2 regions of the Nocardioides sp. NPDC006273 genome follow, and region 1 is predicted to be linked to the other one. Evidence: riboswitches for the same ligand, from Rfam matches in the RefSeq annotation. Region 1 holds a riboswitch; the other holds the start of a gene.

Region 1 (8,935 bases):
CGGGTCGAACGCGACAACCTCGCAACCCGCGGCCGTCAGGAGCTCCTCGGTCTCGGGGTAGCGGAAGGTGAACGCCCTGCCGCCCGCGACCGCGACCACAGGACGCGCGTTCGCGTCGTCGACTGTGTTGGTCTCGACACGCCTCCGCCTAGCGGCTCCGGCGGCTCGACCAACGGTTGCGCTGGTTGAGCCGGCGTCGTGAGGAACGAGCGACGCCGTGTCGAAACCAACACGGTCGCCTTCGCCCAACGCCACCACCGGATCCCAAGGATCCCCGTCCAGGTCTGGAGCCGACCGGGCGAGCTCCAACAAGGCGGACAGGTCCAGATGAGCCGCGACCTGCTCGCCCAGCCGCTCGATCAGCGCGACGGACTCGTCGCGCTCGTCGACCGGGACGAGCCCCAGGTGGCGCGAGGGCGTCGCCAGCGACGGGTCCGGCGGGAGCATGCCGAGGACCGGCAGCCCGAGACCGTCCAGCGCACGCCGGATCTCGTCGGCGTTGCGCCCGGGAGAGCAACGGTTGAGGACGACTCCCCCGATGCGTACGGACGGGTCGAAGCCGGCCATGCCCGCAGCGATCGCGGCAGCGGAGCGGGACATCCGGGCGACATCGAGGACCAGGACGACCGGCGAGGAGGTCAACGAGGACACGTGTGCGGTCGAGGCGAAGCCGTCGGTGCCGAGCCGGCCGTCGTAGAGGCCCATGACGCCCTCGATGACCGCCACGTCGGCTCCGGCAGCGCCGTGGAGCAGCAACGGTACGACCCGCGACTCCCCCACCAGGTGCGGGTCGAGGTTGCGGCCCGGGCGGCCGGTGGCGAGCGCGTGGTAGCCCGGGTCGATGTAGTCCGGGCCGACCTTGTGACCGCTGACCACGTGCCCGGCCGAGCGCAGCGCCGCCATCAGCCCGGTCGCGATCGTCGTCTTGCCCGAGCCGGTCGAAGGAGCAGCGACCGCCAGCCGGGGCAGGCTCATGCCGCCACGCCCGTAGGGCAGTGCGAAGAATACGGACGTGGCGCCCTGAGGTTTGTTGTCGCTCGCTTGGGCTCGCTCACCATTCGATGCCCCGCTGGCCCTTCTGACCCGCGTCCATCGGATGCTTGATCTTGGTCATCTCGGTGACCAGGTCGGCGACCTCCAGCAGCGCCGGGTCGGCGTCGCGGCCGGTGATGACGACGTGCTGACGCCCCGGCCGCTCGGCGAGCACAGTGGCCACCTCGGCGGCATCGACCCAGCCCCACTTGATCGGATAGGTGAACTCGTCGAGGACGAGCAGGTCGTAGGTCTCCGCGGCCAGGCACCGCTTGATCTCGGCCCAGCCCTCGGCGGCGTCCGCGGCGTGATCCTCGGCGTCACCCTGCTTGCGCGACCAGGACCACCCCGAGCCCATCTTGTGCCAGTCGACCGGACCACCTTCGCCGGTCTCCTCGTGCAGCGCACCGAGACGCTCGAGCACGGTCTGCTCGCCGATGCGCCACTTGGCCGACTTCACGAACTGGAAGACCCCGATCCGCCAGCCCTGGTTCCACGCGCGCAGCGCGAGCCCGAAGGCGGCGGTCGACTTCCCCTTGCCGGGCCCGGTGTGGACCATCACCAGCGGACGGTTGCGACGCTGACGGGTGGTGAGCCCGTCGTCGGGTACGTTGAGCGGCTGTCCCTTCGGCATCAGGCAGCGCCCCTTCCGGTGGTGGATCCGGTGAACCCGTGGACGGCGGAGGTCAACGCCTCGGCGCTCACCTCGGCTACGGGCACGTGCTCCGCATCCAGGTGCGCCGCCAGCTGGCGCGCCAGCCCGAGCCGCATCGGTCCGCTCTCGGAGTCGATGACGACGGTGGTGACGCCCAGACCGGCGACGTACGCGGCGGCCTGCTGCGAGCGCCGGACCGCGTCCTTCCCGTGGGTCTTGGAGTTGGCGCGGCCGTCGGTGACGACCACCAGCAGCGGCCGCAGATCAGGGTCACGCAGACGCTCGCGCTGGAGCACACGGGCGGCCTCGAGGAGGCCTTCGGCCAGCGGCGTACGTCCTCCGGCGGGGATCTCGTCGAGGCGGGCCGCGGCGAGGTCGACCGACCCGGTCGGCGGCAGCACGAGCTCGGCGCCCTCGCCGCGGAACGTGATCATCCCGACCTTGTCACGGCGCCGGTAGGCGTCGAGGAGAAGCGAGAGGACCGCCGCCTTCACCTGCGCCATCCGCTTGCGCGCGGCCATCGACCCGGACGCGTCCACGCAGAAGAGCACCAGGTTGGCCTCGCGGCCCTCGCGGACCGCGGTGCGGAGGTCCTCGATCCGCAGCTCGACCCGCCCGGACGTACGTCCCCGGGCGGCCTGCTTCCCCGCCGCCGCCTTGAGCGTCTCGACCAGGTGGAGCGAGCCTCGGCTGCTCTCCCGTGCGCCGATCCGGCGACCGCTGCTGCCGATCGCCTTGCTCCGGCCGCCGGTGCGGCCCGTGCCCAGGCCGGACACGGTCAGGAGGCGGGGGCGGTAGGCCGCGGCCGCACCGGTGACTGACTCGGGTGCGGCACCGGAAGGAGATTGTGGCTGGTCGGGTGCGTTGTCGGCTGTGTTGGTTTCGACACCGCTCGCTTCGCTCGCGGGCTCAACCATCGGGGGTTCTCCCCCGTCGGTCGAGCTATCCCCGTCGGTCGAGCCGGCACCACCCTCGTCGGTCGAGCCGTCGGAGCCGCTAGGCGGAGACGTGTCGAGACCAACAGAGTCGTCTTCGGCACCCGAGTCTCCCGAGTCATCCGAAGGCCCACCCTCCGGCGGCTCAGGTGGCAGCTCCTCGTCCCCGAGAATCCGGTCGAGCAGGTCCTCGTCGATCCCCGGAGCATCGAACGGGTTGCGCCGCCGCCGGTGCGGCAGCGCGAGCAGCGCGGCCCGGCGAATGTCGGCCCGGGTGACCTCCGACCGGCCGGCCCAAGCAGCGTGCGCGACCGCGGTGCGGGCGGTGACGATGTCGGCACGCAGCCCGTCGACCTCGAACGCCGCGCAGACCTCGGCGATCTTGAGCAGCCCCGGCTCGGTGAGCCGGACCTTCCCGACCAGCTCACGAGCGGCGGCGATCCGGGAGGTCAGCGCACGATCGGCTCCGCCGAAACGTTCGGCGAACGCAGCGGCGTCGAGGTCGAAGGCCATCCGGCGGCGGACGACCTCGACGCGAAGCGCGGGATCCCGCGGCGCGGCGACCTCGACGGTGAGCCCGAAGCGGTCCAGCAGCTGCGGGCGCAGCTCGCCCTCCTCGGGGTTCATGGTGCCGATCAGGACGAAGCGCGCGGCGTGCGAGACCGAGACGCCGTCGCGCTCGACGGAGACGCGCCCCATCGCCGCCGCGTCCAGCAGCAGGTCGACCAGGTGGTCGTGGAGCAGGTTGACCTCGTCTACGTAGAGCAGGCCACGGTGTGCGCGGGCGAGCAGCCCCGGCTCGAACTCGACCGCACCTCGCGAGAGCGCGCTCTCCAGGTGGAGCGAGCCGACGACCCGGTCCTCGGTGGCTCCCACCGGGAGTTCGATCAGCCGCACCGGCCGGCTCTCCACGACGGCGGCGGACCCGAACGGACCGTCCGGCGACTCGGCGGAGGGGTCGGACGGGTCGATCGAGAACCGATCCCCCGCATAGACCGAGATCGAGGGCAGCACGGCCGCCAGACCGCGTACGGCCGTCGACTTCGCGGTCCCCTTCTCGCCACGGACCAGGACGCCGCCGATCTCCGGGGAGATCGTGGTGAGCACGAGCGCGAGGCCCATGTCGTCGAGTCCTGTGGCTGAGTCGGCCTCGCAGCCGAGGACGGCAGAAAATGGATAGTGCACCGGCATGAGAGGCTCCCGCTCCCTATCGCGTTGATTGGATGGTCACGGGGCCGGTCTTCGGACTCACCGAGTCTCCACGAATGGAGCTCGACTCACCGCAGCGGGCCTGTGCCGGATTCTCACCGGCTTCCCAGATTCTCCCCAGTCGGGGCACCTCGTGACTGTGCGGTCACTGTAGCGTCTGGCCCCATGATCGTCGTGGTGGGCATCGGTGCCGGAGGTTGGGACGAGGTCCCCGTACGTCACCAGCAGCTGATCCGAGGCGCCTCGGTCCTCCTCGGCGGCAAACGCCACCTCGACCTGGCCCCGGACGTCCCCGGCCAGCGGCGCGAGCCCTGGCCCTCACCGCTCCGCGACGGGCTCCCTGCACTGCTCGAATCCGTCGGCGACGCCGTCGCTCTGGCCTCGGGCGACCCGCTCGTCTCCGGTATCGGCACGACCCTGATCGACCTGCTCGGCCCGGAGAACGTGCGCATCGAGCCGGCCGTCTCCTCCGTCGCCCTCGCTCGCGCCCGGATGGGCTGGTCGGCCGAGTCGTGCGTGGCCGTCAGCCTCGTCGGCCGCGACGTCGCACTGATCGCCCGCGAGCTCGCCCCCGGCCGCCGCATCCTGGCGCTCTCCTCGGACGGATCCACTCCCGTGTCGGTCGCTGACCTCCTGGTCACGGTCGGTTTCGGCGCCTCGACCATGACCGTCCTGGGTGACCTGGGAGCGGAGACGGAGACTGCTCAGACGGCGACCGCGTCGACCTGGGTCGGTGAGTCGCCGCGCCTCAACATGGTGGCGATCGAGTGCGCCGCCGACCGTGTTGGTTTCGACACGGAAGCGAGCGTGTCGAGACCAACACAGTCGTTCCCCGCGTCCTGGACCCCAGGCCTCCCCGACGACTCCTTCGAGCACGACGGCCAGCTGACCAAGCGCGACCTCCGGGCCTCGGCCCTGTCCCGTCTCGCCCCGACCCCAGGACAGCACCTCTGGGACGTGGGCGCCGGAGCCGGGTCGGTCGGGATCGAGTGGATGCGGGCGCACCCGACGTGCACGACGACCGCGATCGAGGCCAGCTCCGAGCGGGCGGCCCGGATCGCTCGCAACGCAGCCCGCCTCGGCGTTCCCAACCTGAGCGTCATCGAGGGCCGCGCCCCCGACGCCCTGGCCGGCCTCCCCGCCCCGGACGCGATCTTCATCGGCGGCGGGGCGACCCGTCCCGGCGTGCTCGACACCTGCCTCGCGGCGCTGCGCCCCGGCGGCCGGATCGTCGTCCACGGCGTCACCCTCGAGACCGAGCAGCTCCTGGCCGCTGCCTACCAGGAGCACGGCGGCGAGCTCACCCGGATCTCCGTCGAGACCTCTGCCCCGATCGGCGCCTTCACCGGCTGGACCCCGGCCCGGTCGGTCACCCAATGGACCCTCACCGTCGGGTGAGATCGCGCCGCCAGCGCGGAGTCGTCGACTCCAGGGCGGTCAGGAGTCCGACGGTCTCTGCCGGGTCGCTGAGGCGGTCACCGAAGAGCTCCTTGATGCGCTTGAGCCGGTGGCGCACGGTCTGCTCGTGGACCCTCAGCTGCTCGGCGACGACGGGCGCGCTGGGCCGGGCCCGCAGCCAGACCAGCATGGTCTCGGCGAGCGCCAGGCGGCGTTTCGGGGTCTCCCCCAAGAGGGGCGCGAGCAGCTGCTCGTCGGCGAAGCGGCGCAGCGTCGGGTCGGCGTGCAGGCACAGCTCCGACTGGTGCTCGGCGCACCAGACGATGCCGTCCGCGGAAGGACGGAGGACCTGCTCGGCGACCAGATCCACGGCCCGCAGGCCCCAACGTACGGCGTGGCGGGTCTCGTCGAGCCGCACCTCCCAGGTGACGGCCACCGGGCGGCTCGTCGCGGCGACGACCGCCCTGGCCCTCTCGTGCACCACGCCTGAGGCCCCGATCACGACCATGGCCCCCTCGCTCGGCCCCATGAGCAGACGCGGCGCGGGCGCGCTGAGCTCTGCCGGGACCGGTCCGCCCGGAACCACCGCCACGGCCACCCGGTCGGTGATCTTCCAGCCGGCGCGTCCGGCCAGGGCACACAGGTCGCCGGTCCGTACGTCGCCGACGAGCGCCGCGAAGAGCGGCAGCCGGGGGTCGATCGGCGGCGAAGGCTCGGCGAAGCCGCGGGTCGCGTGCTCCAGCAGCTGGCGCTGGTAGTCCATGAGCGCCTCGGCGAGGTGGCTCACCGACGCCATCGGCAGCTCCAGCTCACCGGCGATCTTCGTCATCTCCCGCCAGAACTCCTGCGTCGCGATGTGGTGTGCGGCCCGCATCGCATCGAGGTTGTGGCCGGCCCTGCCCTCGAGACTGCCCAGCTGTCGGTAGATGTGGGCGACGGTCGCACCGCGCACGGGCGCACCGGCCATCGCGTCGACGAAGAGCGCGACCGCCTCGTCCAGCGCCTTCTCGATGACGTCGTGCAGTCGCGGGTCGCTGAACGCGGCCACCTCACCGCAGATGCGTCTGGCGATACGGCGAGACAGGTGGCAGGCGCGGGGCCGGTAGGCCACCACGATCTGGCGCGCGATCAGGTTGGGTGGCGGCGACAGGGCGATTCGCAGCGTCGGGTGGGGCCTTCTCGGGATCAGGCCCGTGAACATGTCCGTGTCCGGTCGTGTCGTCGAAGTCACGCAGCTCTCCTCCACTTCCGTCCCTCGCTCTCTGCGACCTGGGGAGCCGCGCGAAGGACGTGTCCCGGATGCAGTGAAGTGGCGGGAGACCTCCACGTCCAGAGCCGCGGAGGTGCGCGGCGCCAGAACCTCCAAAACTTGTGATGGGCCTCACAAATTTTCACCGCTGAGGCGAAATTGTCACCAACCTGACAATTTTGGCCGGATCCGGTGACTTTCGATGTCGCCACGGTAGCCAGCCACCGTCCGCGACCCCCTCAATGGTGCCGTCATCGCAGTTGTGGTCGATCTCCCACCCGGCTCGATCACCCCTCCCACACCGTAAGGGGAACACGTGAGAACCAAGCCTCCACCCCGTCGCCGCACCTGGGCCGTCACGGCCTTCGCCGCCCTCGTGGCCACCGCGCTGCTCGTCGGGGCACCCGCCGCCCAAGCTGCCGAGAACCCGACGCTCGAGATCGACTACGACGCCGTCGGTACGACGCACATCGGTGCGCAGGTCGACTCATCGATGGCCATCGGGCCCTCGGTGCTCGAGTCGACCCTCGACCTCACCAACGGCCACATCGTCGGTGGATCCCTCGCCATCCCGACACAGACGATGAGCTTCGACATCTTCGGGATCCCGGCTCAGGCGAAGGTCACCATGACCCAGGTCGGGCCGCTGACCGGCGCCATCGTGCCCACCGACCAGCTCGGCAAGTCGACCCTCACCTCGACTGTCGCCTACGACATCCAGCTGAGCGACGTCAAAGCCAAGGTGTTCGGGATCTGGTGGCCTCTGGCAGTCGGCAGCCGCTGCCACACCGCCGAGCCGGTCAACATCACCGCCAGCACTCCCGAGGGTGAGTTCTTCACCGTCAACGGCGGCGGCCGGGTCACCTCCACCTACACGATCGGGAGCTTCACCGGGTGTGCCGCGCTGAACTTCTTCGACATCCCCGGCTTCTTCCCCTGGTTCGGCTCCATCCCGATCAACGCCTTGGTGCCGGGCGCCGACAACACCCTCGAGCTGCAGATCGCCAACCCCCGCGCGGGCACCGCGTGAGCCCCTCGGGTTCAACACAACACCACACAAGGAGAAACATCATGAAGAAGATCACCAGCCGCGTATTCACCGGTCTCGCTGCCGGAGCGCTCGCTGTCGGGACCGTCGCCGCCATGTCCGCGCCGGCCCAGGCCGCTGCCGCCGACTACACCCCCACCGGCCCGGACCCGGTCGTATTCGTCGGCAACAACGTCGCCTTCACCGCGGACGAGGCCGGTCAGACGCTGACCTGCGACGTGTTCGACCTGGAGGGTGGCATCTCCAACTCCGGTACGAGCCGGGCCTTCGGGGCATCTGCCGGAACGCTCGATGACCTCTCGTCCAGCGGCTGCACCAACCCGATCGCCGGGGACACCACGGTCCAGCCGACCGGCGCCTGGGACGTCGCGATCACCGGAGCCGAGGTCGGCTCGGTCTCGCCTGCCGAGCTCCGGAACGTGACCGCGTTCGTCTCCGCCGCCGACTGCGACTTCAACGTCGCGGGCGCGGTGACCGGTAGCTTCAACGACTCCACCGGGGTGTTCACGCCCACCGGTTCGAGCCTGGTCATCTCCGACAACCCGTCCGGCTTCATCTGCTCGATCCTCGGCCTCGCTCAGGGTCAGAGCATCTCCGTGGACGGGACCTGGACGGCCGCCGGTCTGACGATCACCAACCCGTGATCAACCAGCACTGATCGATCCATCAAGGGGTCTGTGTCGCTGGCCTTGGCCAGCGACACAGACCCCTTTCTACTACCCAACTCGGGAGCACCCTTCACCCAGGAGAAACATATGAAGAACCTCATCAGCCGAGTGCTCACCGGCCTTGCAGCCACAGCGCTCACGATCACGACCATCGTGGCAACGGCCACACCCGCCCGGGCAGTCGTCGACACGTACACGCCGCACGGAGGGCCTGCCATTTCGTTCACCGGTGCCGACATTGACTTCACCATCATCGAGGCCGGCCAGAGGTTTACCTGTGCGCAGGTCGACATGTTCGGCACCATCCGCGACGCGGGCGTGAGCAGGCCCTTTGGGGCAACTGCCACGGCTTGGGACCAGCTCGTCTATGACGATTGCACCAACCCGATCTTCGGCGAAACCACCTTCGACCCAATCGGCGTCTGGGTATTTGCGATCACCGGGCCCGAGGTTGGCTCGGTCTCGCCCGCGACCCTCACCGACGTGAGGCTATTCCTCCAGGCTGCTGACTGCTCGTTCAACATCGCGGGGGACGTGAGCGGTAACTTCGACGACGTCACTGGGGTGTTCACGCCTACGGGGTCCACCCTGACAATTGCTGACGATCCAGCCGGCTTCGTCTGCTCGCTCCTCGGCTTCGCTCAGGGTCAGAGCATCAGCGTGAGCGGCTCCTGGCTGATCAGCGGTCTGACGATCACCAACCCCTGATCGTCTGACAATGGCTCGCTGATGAGTCGAGAA
Region 2 (8,935 bases), on a different contig from region 1:
CGTAGGTCCCGACCCGCTCCCGCAGTCGCACCGCGCCATAGGTGGCGAGCACGGCCGCGAGGACGGAGACGAGCAGGTAGCCGAAGTAGACCGACGTACGCAGCCCGATGGTGTCCCCGCTGCCGACCGCGGGTGGCGTGGCCGGATATTTGAGGAAAGGCACCAGCGCGACCGCGACGAACCCGATCAGCGTGACGAGCGCCGTCGACTGGCTTGGCGTGAGCCGTCCGAGGCGCCCCAGCGCGGCGGCGGCGACCAGCCCGAGGATGCCCCCGAGCGCGACGCCAACGGCCAGGGTGCCGGTCAGCAGACCCCAGGTGCTCTGGTTCGTGCGGGGGACCTCGGCGGCCTCGTCACCGCCCTCGTCGCCTTCGGCGGCATGCGAGTGCGAGTGCCCGTCGCCGCCGCTGTCTCCTGATGATATGGCCTCCAGCGCGATGGCAGCGCCGACCTGCGGCTCACCGACGGCGTACGCCACCAGGAAGGTGGCGACGCCGGCGAGGAGTCCGGCTAGCAGGCCGCGTACGAGAAATGCACGCGGGCTCATCAGTGGCAGGGGTAGCCGAGCAGGTGGCGACCGTCGTGGACCCACTCGTGGATGAGCGTGCCGGACGGGATCGAGACGGCGCCCTGGTCGGCGCTGATGAAGAAGAGCACCAGCAGACCGAGAAGGCCGAAGAAGAGCGCCCAGGGGGCGAGCTCACGGAGCGGGACGGTGGGAAGGTCGGCGCCGGCGACGGGCGCCACAGCGTGCTGCGACATATGTCCTCCTCAGGGATTTCTGCGTCCCTGTTCGATGGGGTTGGACGGACACTCGGGTCTGACTCCACCGCCGCGAGGCGATGTCACAGTAGCGCGACTGTGCCGGAGTTCCACCGGCTTCCTCGTATCCGTTGCGTGCACTATAGCCAGATCTCAGCGGAGCCACTCGTTGCCGTCGAGATTGGTGAGATGGGTGATGTCGAGCGTCGGCTCGATCCCCGACTCGGGAACGATCCCGAAGTGCTCCAGCGAGCGGCGGACCCACTCGGCGGCGTCGATGTTGAGGGGCCCGGAGACCCACATCGCGTAGGGCAGGTTGACGAACCTGTTCTCCTCGACGGCACGCAGACCGCGGGAGGCGGGGTTGGCCTTGAGGACCTTGACCTTCTCCTCGTACGACTGACCGGGGTAGTCCACGAAGTAGATGATGTCCGGATCGGCGGCGGCGATGCGCTCCCAGCCGACCTCGGTCCAGGTGTCGTCGACGTCGGCGGTCGCGTTGGTCACCCCGGCGGTGTCGAAGATCGCCTGCGGCCCGCCGAAGGAGCCGGACGTGAAGATCGCGTCGGTGCCGGAGTCGAACAGGAACGCGGTCGGCGCCTCAGCCGGTTCGGACGCGCTCTCCAAGGCCTTGCGACGCTCCTCGATGTCGGTCACGACCTCCTCCGCGGTCTCCCGGTGACCGGTCAGCTCACCGATGTTGAGCAGGTCGGTACGCAGCGCCGTCCAGGCCTCCATGGTGCCGCGGTCGCCGTCCTCCTGACGGCAGGTCTCGCTGAGCAGGTAGGTGTCGATGCCCTGCTCGTGCAACGTCTCGGGCAGCAGGTTGCGCGACTCGCTGAACCCGTAGCCCCAGCCTGCGAACATCATCTGTGGATTCACAGCGAGCACGGTCTCCAGGGTCGGGTGGTCGTCGCCGACCACGCGGAGCTCGTCGACGCGCTCGTCCGGGTAGGCGAGCTCGAGCAGCTGCTTGTCGCGCGCCAGGCCGGTGACGGCGACGAGCTCGTCGCGTGCGCCGACAGCGAGCGCGATCGAGATGATCCCGCCGTCGTAGGCGTAGAGCTCGGTGAGCGGCTCGTCGATCGTCACCTTCTCACCACAGTTCTCGACGGTGACCGCTGCCGCGCTCGCGGGACCGGAGGCGGTGGTCTCCTCCGCACCGCAGCCGGTGAGGATCGTGGCACCGAGAGCGAGTGCGGAGAGGCAGGCCAGGCGTGGGTTCATGCCGAGTGGTCCTTTCGGGGGTGGATGAGCAGGTGGGGCTGACCCAGGTGCGGGTGTGGAACCTGGACGGAGCCGACGCCGAAGTGAAGATCGACGCTGATGGCGTCGAGGACCTCGGCGGGCGGGCCATGGGCCACGACCGTCGCCGGCCCGGTGTCCGGGTCGGAGCCCTGGGGCCGGCCGAGAACCGCCAGCCGGTCGAAGGAGCGAAGCGCCAGGTCGAGGTCGTGGATCGTCGCGACCAGGGTCTCGACCCGGTCGGCGACCGTCTGCAGCAGCCGCAGCTGCCAAGCGACGTCGAGGTGGTTGGTGGGCTCGTCCAGGAGCATCACCGGGCAGTCCTGGGCGAGGCCGCGGGCCATCACCGCCCGTCGCCGCTCGCCGCCGGAGAGCCGGTCGCAGGGCTCGTCGATCCGGTCGGCCAGCCCGACGGCATCGAGAGCCGAACGGACGATATCGCGCTCCTGCGTTCCGCCTCTGGCCCAGGGCCGGGTGCGTGGCACCCGGCCGAGCGCAACCATCTCGCCGACGAGCAGCTCTGCGGAGGCGACCTCTTCCTGAGGGACGTACGCCATCCGGCGGGCACGCTCACGCGAGCTGGTCCGACTGGTCTCGTGGAGGGCACCGGCGGCGTCGGCGAGGTAGGTGTGGCCGGCGCTCGGCCGCAGCACTCCGGCGATGACCCGCAGCAAGGTCGACTTCCCCACTCCGTTCACGCCGACGATCCCGAGACTGGTGCCGGCGGGCACGTCGAGGTCGATGTCGCGAAGCACGTCGCGCTCGCCCAGGCGGACACCGACGCCGCGCAGACGCAGCACCGGACCGTTCTCGTGCGCGCTCATCCCTCACTCCCGAACCGGTACCTGCCGCGGCCCAGGAGCAGCAGGAACAGCGGCGCCCCGACGACACCGGTGACCACGCCCAGCGGGATCTCCTGTGGTCGCGCCACCAGCCGTGCCAGCACGTCGACCCACAGCAGGAACAGCCCACCGCCCAGGGCCGCGATGGGGAGGACGACCCGGTGCCGGGCGCCCACGAGCAACCGGGCCGCGTGCGGCACGATCAGCCCGACGAACCCGATCCCGCCGCTGACCGCGACCAGGACCCCGACCAGGACCGCCAACCCGACGAAAAGCGTCGTACGCAGCCCCGCGACGTTCACACCGAGCGAGACCGCGGTCTCCGGGCCCGCCGCAAGCGCGTCCAACCAGCGGTGCATGGCCAGCATCCCGACCCCCAGGGCCAGGGTGAGCGCCGCGGGCAGCCACAGCTTCTCCCAGGTGGCACCGCCAACGCTGCCGAGCATCCAGAACATCACCGAGTTGGCGGCACGGGGGTCGTCGCTCATGAAGACCAGGAACGAGGCGATCGCGGAGAGTCCCGAGGAGAGCACCACCCCGGAGAGCACCAGCCGGATCGGAGTCAGCCCACCCTGCGCGGTCGCCACCAACCAGACCAGCAGGGCCGAGCCGATCGCCCCGACCAGTGCCCCGGTCGAGACGGCATAGATGCCGAAGCCGGCCAGCGCACCCGTGGTGATCGCCGCCGTCGCCCCCACCGACGCCCCGGAGCTGATCCCGAGGAGGAACGGGTCGGCGAGCGGGTTGCGGACCAGGGTCTGCATCCCGGCGCCGGCCACCGCGAGGCCCGCCCCGACGACCAGGGCCATCAGTGCTCGGGGAAGGCGCAGCTCCCACACGATCACGTCCCACCTCCCGACGGCATCACCCTGGAGCCGGTCGGCGACCGCCGCGACGACCTCGGAGACCGGGATCCGCTCCGATCCGAACGCCAGGGAGGCCACGGCGCTGAGCACCGAGGCGAGCACCAGGCCGACGACCAACGGCAGGAAGGGCACTCTGCGGTTCGCGCCGGTAGCGGGCCTCCCGACGGCCCGGCGACGTACAGATGGCTGGGCATCGCGGAGGGACGCATCCACGGCTGTCGGCCTCTCAGGTCTCCTGGACCCTGATCGCGAGGGCCGTTGACGAATATCTGAGCCGACAGGTTTTCGGACTCGGGATCAACCGACGACGCTGCCTTCCCAGGACCTCAGGTCCCAGTGGCGTCTAGCGTCGCCGTCTCCCTCACCGCTGCGCGCCAGTCCCGGAATCACACCGGAGTTCCCTGGCATCCCAGAGGATGCGTTCGACTCGGGCGACACGCTAGCACGGTCACCGAAGCCTGGCAGCGGTGTCACCCAGGAGGCCGGCGAAACACTAGATCTAGGAAGTTGCATTGATGTAGTTCCCGTATATGGTGGTCCTCGCAGCTGGTTCTCCCAACTCGGCGACGGGGCGGGAGAGGCAAGAGGGAACCCGGTTCGACTCCGGGACTGCCCCGCAGCGGTGAGTGGGAACGACCGCCGTCACAGAGCACTGGGAGCAAGCCGGCTCCTGGGAAGCGACGGCCAGTAGGGATCTCGACAAGCTCGATCACCGAGTATGTGCCCACGAGTCCGAAGACCTGCCAGCGCGCCGCACCCGCCGGGTGCGGTGGTCCGCGACCTCGAGGGACGGTCAGGGGATCAAGTCCTCGCGCCCGTCTTCCGGCGCGGCGCCGACGTCCTCTGCTCCTCGATGCGCGGATGAGCAACACATCCGAGCGGGCCGGGCGGGCCCGTGGACGAAGGGGACGATGAGATGATCGACACCGAGGGTCTGCCGATCCGGACCGAGAAGTCGGCGTACGTCTTCGACTACCCGATGGCCGAGGACCTGGCGAAGAAGCAGCGGAGCATCTTCTGGACGGCCGAGGAGATCCCGGTCGAGAACGACAAGCAGGACTTCCTGGTCAACATGACCGACGCCGAGCAGGCGGCGGTCAAGACGACGCTGAAGCTGTTCACCATCTATGAGCTGATCCTCGGCGGCGAGGTGTGGGGCGACCGGCTCTTCCACGCGTTCCCGCGCCCGGAGGTCCAGATGATGACCAACGCCTTCTCGTTCGCCGAGCTCAACATGCACGCGCCGTTCTACGCGAAGCTCAACAAGACGCTGATGATCGACACCGAGGAGTTCTACGACTCCTACAAGAACGACCCCGTGCTGGCCGAGCGGATCCAGTTCGTGTGGGACGCGATCGCCGACGAGGACCTGCTCTACGCGCTAAGCGTCTTCACGCTGATGGAGAACTGCGTCCTCTACTCCAACTTCGCCTTCCTCAAGCACTTCCAGTCCGGTGGGAAGAACCTGCTGCAGAACGTGATCAGCGGCATCAACTTCTCCGCCCGCGACGAGAACCTGCACGCCACCGGCGGCGCCTGGCTGTTCAACACCACCCTCGAGGAGTACGCCGCGACCGTCCCGGCCGACAAGTTCGAGGCCGAGCGCGACGACCTCTTCGCGAGGGTCCGCGGCGTCGCCGAGCACCTCTACGCCCACGAGGCCCGGATCGTGGAGATGCTCTTCTCCCACGGGCCGATCCCAGGCATCGACCAGGCCGACCTGGAGACCTTCGTGAGGTCCCGGATCGACATGACCCTGGAGAACATGCGGATGGAACCGCTGTTCGACGTCGAGGCCAACCCGATCGCCGAATGGTTCTACAACGGCATCAACGGCACCCAGTTCCACGACTTCTTCCAGGTCACCGGCAACGAATACAACCGCAACATCGGCGAGACGGAGTTCAGCTTCTGATGAGCAACAACAACTGGGAGGCACTCTCCGCCGAGCGCAAGGCGCTGCAGGCCGAGGACATCGTGCCCGACTTCATGACCACGGCGGGCTACGCCATGTTCAAGGCCAAGTACACCGTGGACGGCCAGAGCGTGCGGGGGCGCTACGAGACCATCGCCAGCACCGCCGGCGACCTCGCCGACGAGATGTACCCCCGCGAGGACGGCGTCTCCTGGACGGCGCGGTTCTTCGAGGCGATCTGGAACGGCTGGCTCTCCCCGTCGACGCCGGTGCTGTCCAACCTCGGCACCGACCGCGGTCTGCCGGTCTCGTGCGAGGGCTCGTACGTCGAGGACTCGGTCTGGGGCTTCTACGAGACCCTCAAGGAGGCCGCGATCCTCTCCCAGAACGGGTTCGGCACCTCGGCGTACCTCGGTGACGTCCGGCCCCGTGGCGCGAAGTTCAGCGACAACGGCAAGGCCAACGGCGTGGTCCCGGTCTTCTGCAACTTCGTGGAGATGACCAACCAGATCAGCCAGGGCGCGACCCGGCGCGGCTCCTGGGCAGGCTACCTGCCGGTGGACCACCCGGACTTCTTCGAGCTCGCCGACCTGATCTTCCGCGAGCCGGCCAACAAGAACGTCGGCTGGATCTTCAGCCAGGCGTTCATCGACCGAATGCTGGCCGGGGACCGCGACGCCCTGGAGCGCTACCAGCGGGTGCTGAAGATCCGGGTGGTGCTGGGCAAGGGCTACATCTGGAAGGTCGACACCGTCAACGCCGCCCAGACCGAGTCCTACCGAGCCAACGGGCTGGCCAACAAGGCCTCCAACCTGTGCTCGGAGATCACCCTGTTCAGCGACGAGGAGCACTCCTACACCTGCGTGCTCTCCTCGCTGAACCTGTCGACCTATGACGAGTGGAAGGACCAGGACACGGCGTACGTCGCGACCGTCTTCCTCGACGCGGTCGCCGAGGCGTTCCTGCGCAAGGCCCGCACCATCCGCGGCCTGGAGCGGGCGGTGCGCTACACCGAGAAGGCCCGCAGCCTGGGGCTGGGCGTGATGGGCTACCACGACTACCTGCAGAAGCAGCGGGTGCCGTTCGAGTCGGACAAGGCGGCGGCGCTGAACAAGGACATCTTCGAGCGGATCTCGTCGAGTGCCGACGCCGCGTCGCGGTGGATGGGCTCGGTCGCGGGCGTCCCGGAGTGGTGCGTCGGACGGCGCAACTCCCACCTGATGGCCATCGCGCCGACGATGAGCACCGCGGTGATCGTCGGCGGCACCAGCCAGGGCATCGAGCCGTACGTCGCGAACGTCTGGAACCAGACCACCTCGGCCGGCGAGATGCCGCGGGCCAACCAGAACCTCGTCGAGGTGATGGAGGAGCGCGGGGTCTACGACCAGGCGCACATCGACGACATCGTCGACCACGGCGGCTCGGTCCAGCACGTCGACTGGCTCGACGAGCACGAGAAGGACGTCTTCAAGACCGGCTACGAGATCGACCAGGAGATCCTGCTCGCCCGCGCGTCGGACCGGCAGGTCTACATCGACCAGGCCCAGTCGCTCAACCTGTTCTTCCAGGCCGACGCGACCCCGCAGTACATCAGCAAGATCCACAAGCTCGCGCTGCTCGACCCGAACATCAAGAGCCTGTACTACCTGCGTTCGCGTGCCGGTGTCCAAGCCAGCAAGCAGACCCGCACCAACTGAGAGGTACGACCATGAACCAGAACCCGACCACCGATGCGATCGACGACCTGACCTGGGACGACTGGAGCGATGCCGAGGTCTGCGCCATCGAGAACGGCCCCGACTGCGAGGCATGCGAGGGCTGAAGGATGAGCAGCCCAGCCGGCGGGCGGCCGACGCTGACGGTCTGCCGCGGATGCTGCTGCGGGACGGAGCGGAAGTCGCCCGGGGTGGACCACGAGGCAGTGCTCACGACCCTGAGCGAGGTGGCCGGGGAGTCGGCGACGGTACGCGTCGCCGACTGCCTCGGCCCCTGCGAACGAGCCGACGTCGTGGTGGTCGGCCCCTCACCCGAGGGCAGGCGGCGCGGCGCACGGCCCGTCTGGGTCGCCCGTGTCGGAACCGCGAGGGTCGCCGATGCCCTGGCTCAATGGGCCGGTGCCGGTGGACCGGGCATCGCTGAGCCTCCGCCCGCGGTCCTGGCCCGAGCCTTTCGTCACGGTCGCTGAGTGACCACCACGTACGCCGCGGCGACCAGCGCCGCGCCGATGCCGACCCTGCGGGCAAGCCTGGTGGCCTCGACGACGTCGCCAGGCGCGGCGGCGCGGCCGTCCCCCATCACTGCGCGGTGCTCGACCCGGTTGCCGTAGTAACGGTTCGTGCCACCGAGGCGAATGTCGAGGGCACCGGCGAAGGACGCCTCGACGACGCCCGCGTTCGGGCTCGGGTGCCGCGACGCGTCGCGGCGCCAGGCTTGCCACGCCGGCCTCGCCCGCGAGGGTGAGGCGGCGATCGTGAGTAGGCCGGAGAGGCGCGATCCGGGCAGGTTGAGCAGGTCATCGAGCCGGGCGCTCGCCCAACCGAAGTGCTCGTAGCGGTCATTGTGATGGCCCACCATCGCGTCGAGGGTGTTGGCCGCGCGGTAGCCGAGAAGACCGGGTACGCCAGCGAGCGCACCCCACACGAGTGGCGCGACCACCGCGTCGGAGGTGTTCTCGGCGACGCTCTCCACCACGGCTCGGGAGACCTCGGAGGCGTCGAGCTCGGCGGTGTCGCGGCCGACCAGGTGAGTCAGGCGCTGCCGGGCGGCGAGGAGGTCGCCGCGGTCGAGGTGTGCGTGGACGGCCATCGCCTCGCGTTCCAGGGAACGCCCACCCAGCACCGCCCAGGTCGCGGCCGCGGTCACCAGCGTCCTCCTGGTCCGGCCGGGAGCGAGTCGCTCCGCGGCGGCGCCAAGGACCACCGCTCCCCCGACGAGGGTGGCTGCGTGGAGCACACCGCGGGATCGATCGTCGGAGTACCAGGACTGCTCGGCCCGCATCGCGACCGTGCCGAAACCGGCGACCGGGTGGAACCGGCGTGGGTCTCCCAGCAGCCGGTCGAGCGCGAACCCTGCCAGCAGCCCGGCCGCAGTGGCGATGCGGTCTCGATGCGGACCGGAACCGTTACCGGTGTGACGTTTGATGCGCCTCATCTGTCACAGCCGTAACGGTTCCGGTCCGAGAGGTGACTGAGTGCGGCGAGAAGCTGGTCGGTCGGCTCGCTTGGCCGCACGGCGATCCGCACCCAGTCGGGGCCGAGACCGGGGAAGGTGTCGGCGCGGCGTACGGCGATGCCGTGGTCGCGCAG

Evidence for each region. A riboswitch is a leader RNA that binds a small molecule or an ion and turns the genes downstream of it on or off. The one in region 1 is predicted to bind cobalamin.
Region 2: it holds a riboswitch for cobalamin, as region 1 does, so the genes downstream of both, ABZZ22_RS24050 (ribonucleotide-diphosphate reductase subunit beta) here and ABZZ22_RS07875 (VWA domain-containing protein) in region 1, are expected to answer to the same signal.

The regions. Positions count from the first base shown of each region.
Region 1 is NZ_JBEXSD010000012.1:85,539-94,473, reverse strand. Features, by position in the region: gene ABZZ22_RS07885 (cobyrinate a,c-diamide synthase) at 1-975, opposite strand, end outside; gene cobO (cob(I)yrinic acid a,c-diamide adenosyltransferase) at 1,052-1,666, opposite strand; gene ABZZ22_RS07875 (VWA domain-containing protein) at 1,666-3,813, opposite strand; cobalamin riboswitch at 3,838-3,980, opposite strand; gene cbiE (precorrin-6y C5,15-methyltransferase (decarboxylating) subunit CbiE) at 3,997-5,229, shown strand; gene ABZZ22_RS07865 (helix-turn-helix domain-containing protein) at 5,216-6,460, opposite strand; gene ABZZ22_RS07860 (hypothetical protein) at 6,795-7,508, shown strand; gene ABZZ22_RS07855 (hypothetical protein) at 7,550-8,170, shown strand; gene ABZZ22_RS07850 (hypothetical protein) at 8,282-8,902, shown strand.
Region 2 is NZ_JBEXSD010000076.1:12,480-21,414, forward strand. Features, by position in the region: gene ABZZ22_RS24025 (CbtA family protein) at 1-547, opposite strand, end outside; gene ABZZ22_RS24030 (CbtB-domain containing protein) at 547-762, opposite strand; gene ABZZ22_RS24035 (ABC transporter substrate-binding protein) at 916-1,989, opposite strand; gene ABZZ22_RS24040 (ABC transporter ATP-binding protein) at 1,986-2,831, opposite strand; gene ABZZ22_RS24045 (iron ABC transporter permease) at 2,828-3,847, opposite strand; cobalamin riboswitch at 3,974-4,157, opposite strand; cobalamin riboswitch at 4,246-4,478, shown strand; gene ABZZ22_RS24050 (ribonucleotide-diphosphate reductase subunit beta) at 4,632-5,630, shown strand; gene ABZZ22_RS24055 (ribonucleotide reductase N-terminal alpha domain-containing protein) at 5,630-7,327, shown strand; gene ABZZ22_RS24060 ((2Fe-2S) ferredoxin domain-containing protein) at 7,456-7,815, shown strand; gene ABZZ22_RS24065 (cobalamin biosynthesis protein) at 7,803-8,780, opposite strand; partial or broken gene cobC (Rv2231c family pyridoxal phosphate-dependent protein CobC) at 8,777-8,935, opposite strand, start outside.